Regions from separate parts of the Alteromonas sp. W12 genome, predicted to be linked through region 1. Evidence: predicted binding sites of a transcription regulator. Region 1 holds the regulator's gene; each other region holds the start of a gene.
What was found. Region 1 encodes LexA, which represses DNA repair genes until DNA is damaged. Its sites were predicted from a motif close to TACTGTATNNNNATACAGTA; they were not measured.

Region 1 (3,284 bases):
AAAAATAGTGAGCGTGTATTGGGAGTTTCACCCCAAGATTTGCTCACTGGAACGGTGGCATTGAGTGAGGTGCTGTCTGAGGAGGCGGAGGGTGATTTTACCTTTGCTATGCAGGCCCACATGGAAGGTGTTGAAACGCACACCTGCCGTCTTCAGATAAGGACGCCAACGCGTACTATTTGGGTGAGCATGATATCAACGGCAAATTTTCGCGAAGACGGCATGTTGTACTCGGTTCAAGCATTTTTGTTTGACACTAGTGACCAAAAGTATGTGGAAGATAAGCTCAACAAAACCAATCAGCGGATGCGTTTATTACTCGAGGCTTCAGAGTTAGGAACATGGGACTGGAACTTGGCCGCCGATGTTAATCAAGTCAACAAGCGCTGGTGCGACATTGTTGGTCTTGAGTATGAATACTATGACAGTGGCTCCCGCTTTTTTAGACAGCTCATTCATCCCGCGGATTACGTCAAAGTTGAAAAGCAGCTCAACATGCATCTAATTGGTAAGAGCAAAGTCTTTAACACCACATTTCGCATGAAACACACTGATGGCTCTTGGGTTTGGGTTGAAAGTTATGGGAAAACCGTTGAGACAGATGCCCAAGGTAAGCCGGTTCGAATAGCAGGTATTCATAGAGATATAACGCAACGAATGGAAAGCGAACTGCATGAGAGAAAGAAAACCCAGCTCCTTCAATTTATCAATAAAACCCGGGCATCATATCTCCAGAACAATGACTTGACGATGGCGTGTCAGTCCGTATTGGCCGAACTCATAGATATCTCAGATAGCCAGTTTGCCTTCGTCGGCCAAATGAAAGGAGACGGTAGCTCATCTAGACTTTTCATTCATGCGATTTCTGAAATTGTTTGGGATAACAGTAGCTTTTCTCAATATGCAGAGTACAAAAAACGAAACCTCTACTTTAGTAACTTCGATAACCTTTTTGGAACCTCAATTTTAACGGGAGAAGTTACCATTAGTAATGCGCCAAACAGTCACCCTAATTCCAAAGGTGTTCCGCACGGTCATCCGCGCATTAGCCGATTTTTAGGCCTACCAATAAAAGTGAAAGATAAAGTAGTGGGAATGGTCGGTTTAGCGAACAAGTTTGATACCTACACTGACGAAGATGCTGAGTTTCTACAGCCCTTTTTAGATGCTTTGGCTGGCTTGTTCTACGCAGTAGAGCTTGAGGAAGCCCGAGCCGTTGCTGAAGAGAAGCTTAGGCATTTGGCGATGACTGATTCTTTAACGGGCCTTTATAACCGACGCGCGTTCCTTGACGAGTGCATCTCATTTTCAAAACAACATTGTCGAGGATGTGTTGCTATTGTCGATATTGATCACTTCAAAAAAGTAAACGATACCTACGGTCACGATGCTGGAGATCAGGCGCTTATTGCTGTTGCGAGAAAAATAGCTAAACATAATCAAGCGCCAAATGTCGTGGCTCGATTAGGAGGAGAAGAGTTTGCAATAGTCATGATAGGTGACAAGAAAGAAGAGATCCATAGGCAGCTAGAAGCACTGCGCATTGCTGTTGAAGAAGGAAGGGTGACCTACAAGACAGACACGATGAATTTATCGATCAGCATCGGCGCAACATTTATCAAAGACACCTTTGAGGCGGATTTCAGCGCCCTCTTATCGCTTGCTGACAAAGCGCTGTACAGAGCCAAGGAGCAGGGCAGAAACCAAGTCGTATGGGATGAGTAATAGTGTCAGTACGTGGCTAAAACTGATAGCAAAAGACGCGGCAAGTGCTTGTTATTTAGTTTTAGGTGTATATACTTACAGGAACTGTATGAACAGACAGGTCTTTTATGCGCCCACTCACAGCTCGACAAACCGAAGTTTTAGAACTTATTAAAACAACCATGTTAGAAACGGGAATGCCGCCTACTCGTGCGGAAATAGCCCGTCAGCTTGGCTTTCGTTCTGCTAATGCAGCAGAGGAACATTTGAAAGCATTGGCGCGTAAAGGCGTGATTGAAATTTTGCCTGGTACGTCTCGTGGCATTAAGCTCAATATCCCTCTTGATAACGACGCACAAGAAGAAGAAGGCCTACCGTTAATTGGGCGTGTTGCAGCCGGTGAGCCGATCTTGGCGCAAGAGCATGTTGAGTCGCACTACAAAGTCGATCCTGCACTGTTTCAACCCCATGCCGACTTTTTGCTACGCGTCAACGGTATGAGCATGAAAGACATTGGTATTTTAGACGGTGACCTTCTCGCTGTTCATCGTACCACTGATGTACACAACGGTCAGGTGGTTGTGGCGCGTGTAGATGAAGACGTCACTGTAAAGCGTCTAGAGAAACGCGGGCGTGAAGTATTGCTTCATGCTGAAAATGATGAGTTTGCACCAATAAAAGTTGATTTGGCGACTGAACATTTTGCGATAGAAGGTATTGCGGTGGGTGTGATCAGAAACGCTGACTGGATGTAGTATTTTAGCTTGTTTGTATAAAAGCGGCACGTTAGCCGCTTTTTTTATGTCTTTTGTTCCTGTTTTTTTCTTCAATCTGCCAACTTAGATTTTATCTTGCCCAGCAAACCTGTTGGTTTTCTGCGCACTTATTTTTATCTTTACTCACGTTATTCTTTCTATGAATGCTTCGAGTATTTTCCATTTTTTATTTTGAATTTTGTTTGAAATCGACATTGAGTCATCGGTTACTTATTGATTTCTTAACTAGTTAGGCGAGCATTTACTTTAACCCTGTGTTCAAAATGCCTGTTTGATTCCAAGGACATCCCACAGCAATCGCTTTCTCTTTTTGCACTTCAAATCCCCCGCGACCATTTTAGTAAATGATTAAAAATTAACCACTTCGTTAAATTTTTAATAGAAAAGACTAGACGGCACGACATTATTGCGCAATTCTTATACAGAGATTAACAAAATAATAACAATGACTCTAAATTTGTTTTACAAGTTGAGGTTATGGGTCAATCGTTCGCAAACCATTTGGTAGGGCATCGCGCAAATTAATCAGCGTCTTTGACCACGCCATTACGGAGGTGCTGAGTGAAACAACTAACGACCGTTTTCGCAAAATGGTGTTCTAGTATACCAATTTTGCTTTTTTCCCCTTTGCTTTTTGCGCAAGAAGCAAGCGAAGAAGCCTCTTCGCTTAATTTGAGACGCGGTGCTACCGACATCAGTGGGCAGGTATACGACCTCCATATGTTGATGTTCTTCATTTGTGTAGGTATCGCGGTTGTAGTTTTTGGCGTGATGTTCGCCTCAATGTATCTACATAGGAAGTCC
Region 2 (3,284 bases), 270 kb from region 1:
GCTGTTGGTCGTACCTACTACTCTAAAACCTCTGTGGGTATCACCCAAAGATAGTGGGATAAGCCACGATACCTGCTTGTTAGATTGAAGCGCCGCAATACTTTTATATTCAATACCTTTGGTGGGAGTGCCTATATTAAACACTGATGACAGGAGTAAATTAAGCTGTCCACTTGGTGCGCCAACAATAAGATCAACACCAGAAACGGTGCGCGTAAAACTGGTTTTAACTTGGGTGCGAATAATGTCCACGCACAAAAGTAAACTAATGCTGATGGTAATGCTTAAAAGTGTGAGGATTGCCGTTGTTTTCCTGCGCTTTAAGCTTTCAATAGCAATGGTACTTAGCATTACGCACGCTCCTGTGCTTTTGGGGCCTCATCGCCTCGCGTTTTTATGTGGTTTGTACTTGGGCTTAATTCACTCATGCTGCAGTGGCGGTCGAAATAACTCTCCATGGCTTTATCGTGACTAACAAAAATCATGGTGCTTTCACCTGCAACGTCTTTTAGCAGCGACATAAAACTATCTCTGGCATCGGTATCTAGGGCAGAGGTAGGTTCATCGACAATTAATAATTGTGGGTCGTTAATCAGTGCTCTGGCAATGGCAACGCGCTGCTGCTGACCAATACTCAATGCGTCAGCTTTCGCATGCAGCACGTGAGAAGGCAGCTGTAGCTTGTCCAGTAAATGACGAAGCTTTGCGTCTGATGCTGTCTTGCTGACGTTTGTACTTGCAAAATACACCGCCGCATTAATGTTCTGTGCCACAGAAAGGTAGGGAATAAGATTAAATTGTTGAAAAACAACGCCGATATTGCGTGCTCTAAACTTGTCCCGCTGTCGGTTCGATAATGCGGAGAAAGGCTGCGCTAATAAGGCAATGTCGCCCTGAGTTGGAGTTAATGTTCCGCACAGCAAATTGAGCAATGTGCTCTTTCCGCTACCCGAAGGCCCTGAGAGAAAAACGTGCTCACCTTGCGAAACTTGCCACGCTTTAATGTCAATGATGGGGGGGCTTTCTTTGGTGTACGAAAACTGTAAATTGCTAACTTCAATCGCTGTGTTACGCTCTTTATTCACTGCGTTGTGCTCTTCAGACACTGCGTTGCGCTGGGAGTGAGTGCTATTGTTTTTATTGATGGTATTCACGCTAAGCCCGACCTGTATTTACGTCTTATGTTCACATTAGCAAAAGCGACACGTCTGTTCACCCAGTTAAAAACCAGAGAAAACACATTGCCGCGTTGAGGTAATGTTATCAAATAACATTTTTGCGTATAGCTATGCTATCAGATCTCATCAGCCTAAAGCGGCAATTGCTCTTATTAATTGCTCATCATAACGACGCAAAAGAGAGGCGCGCCTAAATTATCAGCCGTTAGCTTGTAGCTTTACTACTTCTGCGCTTTCATCTTCTAATACGCTTTCTGCGGTAGCGCCTTTGAAAATCTTACTGATTTTATCTTTGTTTTTAGACAGCATGATGGTGAGCTCTTCCACTACGCTATCGTCTAGCTTGATGCCCTTCGCATGAATGTAGTCAGCAAGGTTATCTGCTGCATCGAGCATTTTGTCATACTGATCGGCTTCTTTTTTGTCGGTAGTTACCAATTTTTCTACCCCTTTGTGCGTAACAACATACTGTGTGGTAATGGCCATGGTAGGTCCCCTGTTTATTAAAGACACAAAAACTGTACAGCATTTTACTGTATAAATAAACAGTATTTTGATTAAATGTCTGAGCGTAGTGTTTGGGAAAAGGGCAGATGATTGTTCTAAAGGTGATTAATGCTTGTGCAATTAGTAACTGCTGCGTATAATGCGCGCCCTTACAGCCATCCCAATTCGTTCCTTGTCTCCATACAGTCGGCTGTACTGTCGAGGCTACAACCGTAAGGAGCTATAATGCGTCATTACGAAATCGTATTTATGGTTCACCCTGATCAGAGTGAACAAGTACCTGGTATGATCGAGCGTTATACCACAATCCTAAAGCAAGACGGTGGTCAGATTCATCGTTTAGAAGATTGGGGCCGTCGTCAACTGGCTTACCCAATTGAAAAGCTGCACAAAGCCCACTACGTACTAATCAATGCTGAAGCGTCTGCAGAAGCTGTTGATGAATTGGAAAATGCTTTCCGTTTCAACGACGTGATCCTACGTAACATGGTTATGCGCACTAAGACTGCTGTGACTGAGCCTTCTCCAATGATGAAAGAAGAGCCTCGTCGTGAGCGTCGTGACGATTCTGCTCCTCGCCAAGATCGCGCGGAAAAGAAAACTGAAACCACTGAAGACAACGCTTAAGGAGATCACCCATGGCTCGTTTTTTCAGACGTCGTAAGTTCTGCCGTTTCACTGCAGAAGGTGTGACTGAGATTGATTACAAAGATATCGCTACTCTTAAGAACTACATCACTGAGAGCGGTAAAATTGTCCCTAGCCGTATTACTGGTACAAGCGCAAAATATCAGCGTCAGCTGTCTTCTGCGATCAAGCGCGCACGTTTCCTTGCGTTGCTTCCGTACACTGATTCACACAAGTAATTTGGCGAATATAAGGGTTAGCTAAGATGAATATCATCCTACTAGATAAAATCGCCAACCTTGGCGGCCTGGGCGACCAAGTGACTGTTAAGTCTGGTTACGCTCGTAACTTCCTTTTCCCACAGGGTAAAGCGGTTCCTGCAACTAAAGACAACGTTGAAAAGTTCGAAGCACGTCGTGCTGAACTTGAAGCGAAAATTGCTGAGCAACTAGCTGCTGCTAACGCACGCGCTGAAAAAGTTGCTGAGCTTGCTGAAGTTACAATCGCAGCTCCTGCTGGTGACGAAGGTAAACTATTTGGCTCTGTTGGTACTCGTGACATCGCTGATGCAATCACTGCAGCTGGCGTTGAAGTACAAAAAGCAGAAGTTAAACTACCTACTGGTACTCTTCGTGAAACTGGTGAGTATGACATCGACTTACAACTTCACTCTGACGTTATCACTTCAATCAAAGTGATCATCATTGCTGAAGCGTAATCGCTGACGTATTTGAAAAAAGCCGCTCCTAGAGCGGCTTTTTTTTGCTCTAAATTTTTGTTCGATACTTAAAGATCAATACCAATCCGCATAGATGATTGCCCACCCAGAAGGTGCTGGCAAGTTTCCTAGCAAAGCGTGGGAATGCAGGAATGGCCGTTGCTTTTTAAATTCCAAGAGTGAAGCTTGCCAGACCTTCCCGAAGGGCGGGTTTAAAATATCCCTACCCTCACTCCACGTCGCGACGCCTAATT
Region 3 (3,284 bases), on a different contig from region 1:
GGTAACAAGCTTATCCGCCGTTTAGAAGAAAAAGCAGGCTTAACGTTTGCTATCGAGAAATAGCGATTCAAAAAACGAAGGCTGAACACAAATTGCGTTCAGCCTTTTCTCTCTGCGCTAGGTGTTATTGTTGTTTTTTAAGCGAGTACCGCTTTTAATGCTTTAACGCACGCGTCAGTTTCTTCAGGTGTCCCTACGCTAATACGTGACCATGAGTCGTACCCAGGCCACGTGCGCCCTACAACCTTTATACCTTGAGCTTTCATCTTTTCTGCAAATTTATCGTGCGGCATGCCCGTATCCATGTAAATAAAATTCCCTTGTGGATTTGGCGCAAACGGCTGCTTTAACTCTTTAGCTACTTTTACTAACTTTTCACGCTCAGTTTTAATGCGTGAGCGCATTGTGTTTAAGTTCTCATGATCATCCATACTTGCCATACCCGCTACTAATGCCAAGTAATTCACACCACCCATGCGCAGCATACCGCCCATTGTTTTAGCTTGCTCAGCAGGCATGATGGCGTAACCGAGACGCTGTCCCGCCATGGCGTGAATTTTAGAGAAGGTGCGGCAAATCACCACGTTGTCCCCCTCAGCTACTAGCTTCGATTGCACATTAGCGGGGTAAGCATCAGACATTTCAATGTAGGCTTCATCGATGAAAACCTGTGCTTTCTTCGATACGCGTTTTGCAAAAGCGGTAAGCTTCGCCGCATCTACCATGCTCCCTGTCGGATTATTTGGATTACATACGTACACAGCAGTCGTATCTTCGGTTACTGCAGCTTCAATTGCATCTAGGTCAAAAGTCATATCATTGGCTAACGGCACGTAGATCACGTCTGCCCCCATAAACTCAGCGCCCCGTGGTACGCCTTCGTAGGTTGCCATAGACGTTACCAGCTTATTGCCGTTTTTGGTGATCCAGTCCGCATAGCCAAAAAGAATAGGTGAAGATCCATTCGTAATTACGATTTGCTCAGCAGATACGCCTTCTTGCTCAGCAATTTTTTGCGCTAACACTTCAACCGTAGCGTCGGTATAACGCGCTAGGTTTAAAAGCTCGCTTTGCATTGCCTTTGCGGCTTTTTTTGACGGCCCAAAGGCGTTTTCATTTGACGATAAGCGAATAAGACCATCGTTTACATTGGGGGTAGCAGACGGGAAGTGTTCAGTTTGCATACCTGCGGCACGAAGGTCGCCCATAATACTGTCAACGCTGGTCGTTAGCGCTACTGCTCCTGCACCTAATCCCACAGACTTTAACCAATTACGGCGTGAAGAATTCACGGTGCTCTGTTGTTCATTTTTATTCATATTTCGCTCTGCCTTCCGTCTATATTCACTTTAGACTAAAGGCTTAATTTTGAACGCGCAATAGCATGAAAAACCTAAACCATTGACATAAATGCACTTTTTACGTGCATGTGGCGCACTAAAATTGACAACATAAGAAGTTTTAACGCGTTAAGTCGTTACATTACGGTGCAGCGTTATTTTGTCGTTTTTGGCGTTTGCGATGAATGACATTTTTTCTGATGTTAAAGGCGCAGCACTCTCTCGCTATTGGTTCTTCGCACTTGAACCCTGCCTTTTAAACGACTGTGTAATCCATCTATATAAATACAAAGTAAGAATTACGGCGAAACATTAATCGATTACTCAGTATGCAAAACAGGAGTTAAACATGGCTAAGGACCACGGCAACCAAATTAAAAACGACGACACTTACGAAGCCCTTCGCGATGAAGGCTACAGTAAAGAGAAGTCGGCACGCATTGCCAATGCGCAAGCCAATAGCGAACAAACGCCTTCTAAAGATGGTGGTAAAGGCAAAAAGTGCGAGGATCGCACTAAAGATGAACTGTATCAAAAGGCCAAGGAAGTGGGTATTGAAGGTCGCTCTAAAATGAGCAAAGACGAATTAATTGATGCTCTTCGTAATCACTAGAAATATCGCTTTGGCCGTTACGACGCACCGGTTGAGGTATACACACACGGCCAACATTAAGTTTGAGCGCTTACGTATTATCAATGTCCGACTACTGCGCCTTCCACTGTTCATATTCAAGCTGCGCTTTACGCATTTTTATCATTAACTTGGTCAGTTCAGGGTCTTTTTTAATGACCTTTTCCATATAGGCAAAAGACTCTTCTCTTTCATCAACCGTTAAGTCCTCGATATCTTTCATGGTTGGCTTAGGCATTTGCTGTCTAAGCGCCTGTTGAGTTTCCTTATACATTCGGTCGAGCGCGTACTGAGGATAGCAGACAGTCTTCTTGATTCGACTGTTTACAAATGATTCCTTTCTGCATTTTACTTTGAATTTTTTGTTGTCCGCTAGATCGTTAAAGCGTCTAAAAAAATCCAATTCCGTTCGCTGGATTTTGCGTAGGAAAAAACCACTACTCTTATTAACTTTCCCTTTTACTTCGACGACTTCTACGTCCTTGGGTTCCACAAACTCTTCTTTGTCGCTAGTTTGTGATGTAGCACTAGCCATGCCGCTAAAAAATACACCAGCCGCCAAAACTAATGAAAACCGTGAGGTAGAAGCGAAATTGATGCGGTTTAAAAGATTCACAGGATGCCTCCTTGCTTTCCTATTAGATAAAAATAAAGTTATTGGAGGTTTTAACCTCCCGTATCAAGTTTCTATTTCGAGTATTCAGTTGTGACTTAAGTAAGTCAAGTCCTCTAACTTTAGAAGTGTAAGTCTTTATGAACCTATTGCGGCTTATACTGCTTTGATGGGTAGGAAAGCCATAGAGGGGTAATGATACAGAGCTGCGATAACCCCAAGGACAGCGGGAACCGAATCATGGCTCACTCTCAGTAAGTACTCCGCCTTAAAATGAAATTAATTCATATAAAAATGAAATTAAGTCATTTTTATTCATAGTTAAATCAACGTATAACGTGTTCATAGCTTTTACAGCATTCTCACTACTCGGTTTAACTTTAGGAATAGAAGCGCATTCTCATGAACAACAACGTGAACACAGATTTCTCTTTTACTATTAACAGCGTTCAGTTTAATGAAGATTATCGCCCTTCAGACAACACACGCATCACCACCAACTTCGCCAATTTAGCTCGTGGTCAACGCCGCAAAGAAAATTTGCGCGATGCACTAAGCATGATAAACAACCGCTTTAATGCACTGGCTAGCTGGGATAATGAAAGTGGCGATCGCTATGCTGTCGAACTTGAAATTGTGTCGGTAGATATCGACGTTGAGGGTAACGGCAACACGTTCCCAACTATCGAAATCTTACAAA

Region 2: a site for LexA is predicted at 1,710-1,729, ahead of AWH61_RS13015 (YebG family protein). Genes of this name have one in related genera too.
Region 3: a site for LexA is predicted at 1,616-1,635, ahead of AWH61_RS14135 (DUF7218 family protein). Genes of this name have one in related genera too.

Annotation. Positions count from the first base shown of each region.
Region 1 is NZ_LQXH01000008.1:114,078-117,361, forward strand. It holds gene AWH61_RS11890 (sensor domain-containing diguanylate cyclase) at 1-1,725, shown strand, start outside; gene lexA (transcriptional repressor LexA) at 1,833-2,459, shown strand; gene coxB (cytochrome c oxidase subunit II) at 3,042-3,284, shown strand, end outside.
Region 2 is NZ_LQXH01000008.1:383,452-386,735, forward strand. It holds gene AWH61_RS13005 (ABC transporter permease) at 1-351, opposite strand, end outside; gene AWH61_RS13010 (ABC transporter ATP-binding protein) at 351-1,154, opposite strand; gene AWH61_RS13015 (YebG family protein) at 1,377-1,664, opposite strand; gene rpsF (30S ribosomal protein S6) at 1,911-2,312, shown strand; gene rpsR (30S ribosomal protein S18) at 2,324-2,551, shown strand; gene rplI (50S ribosomal protein L9) at 2,578-3,030, shown strand.
Region 3 is NZ_LQXH01000009.1:121,160-124,443, forward strand. It holds gene AWH61_RS14125 (saccharopine dehydrogenase family protein) at 1-63, shown strand, start outside; gene AWH61_RS14130 (pyridoxal phosphate-dependent aminotransferase) at 138-1,319, opposite strand; gene AWH61_RS14135 (DUF7218 family protein) at 1,690-1,953, shown strand; gene AWH61_RS14140 (hypothetical protein) at 2,045-2,587, opposite strand; gene AWH61_RS14145 (DUF1852 domain-containing protein) at 2,999-3,284, shown strand, end outside.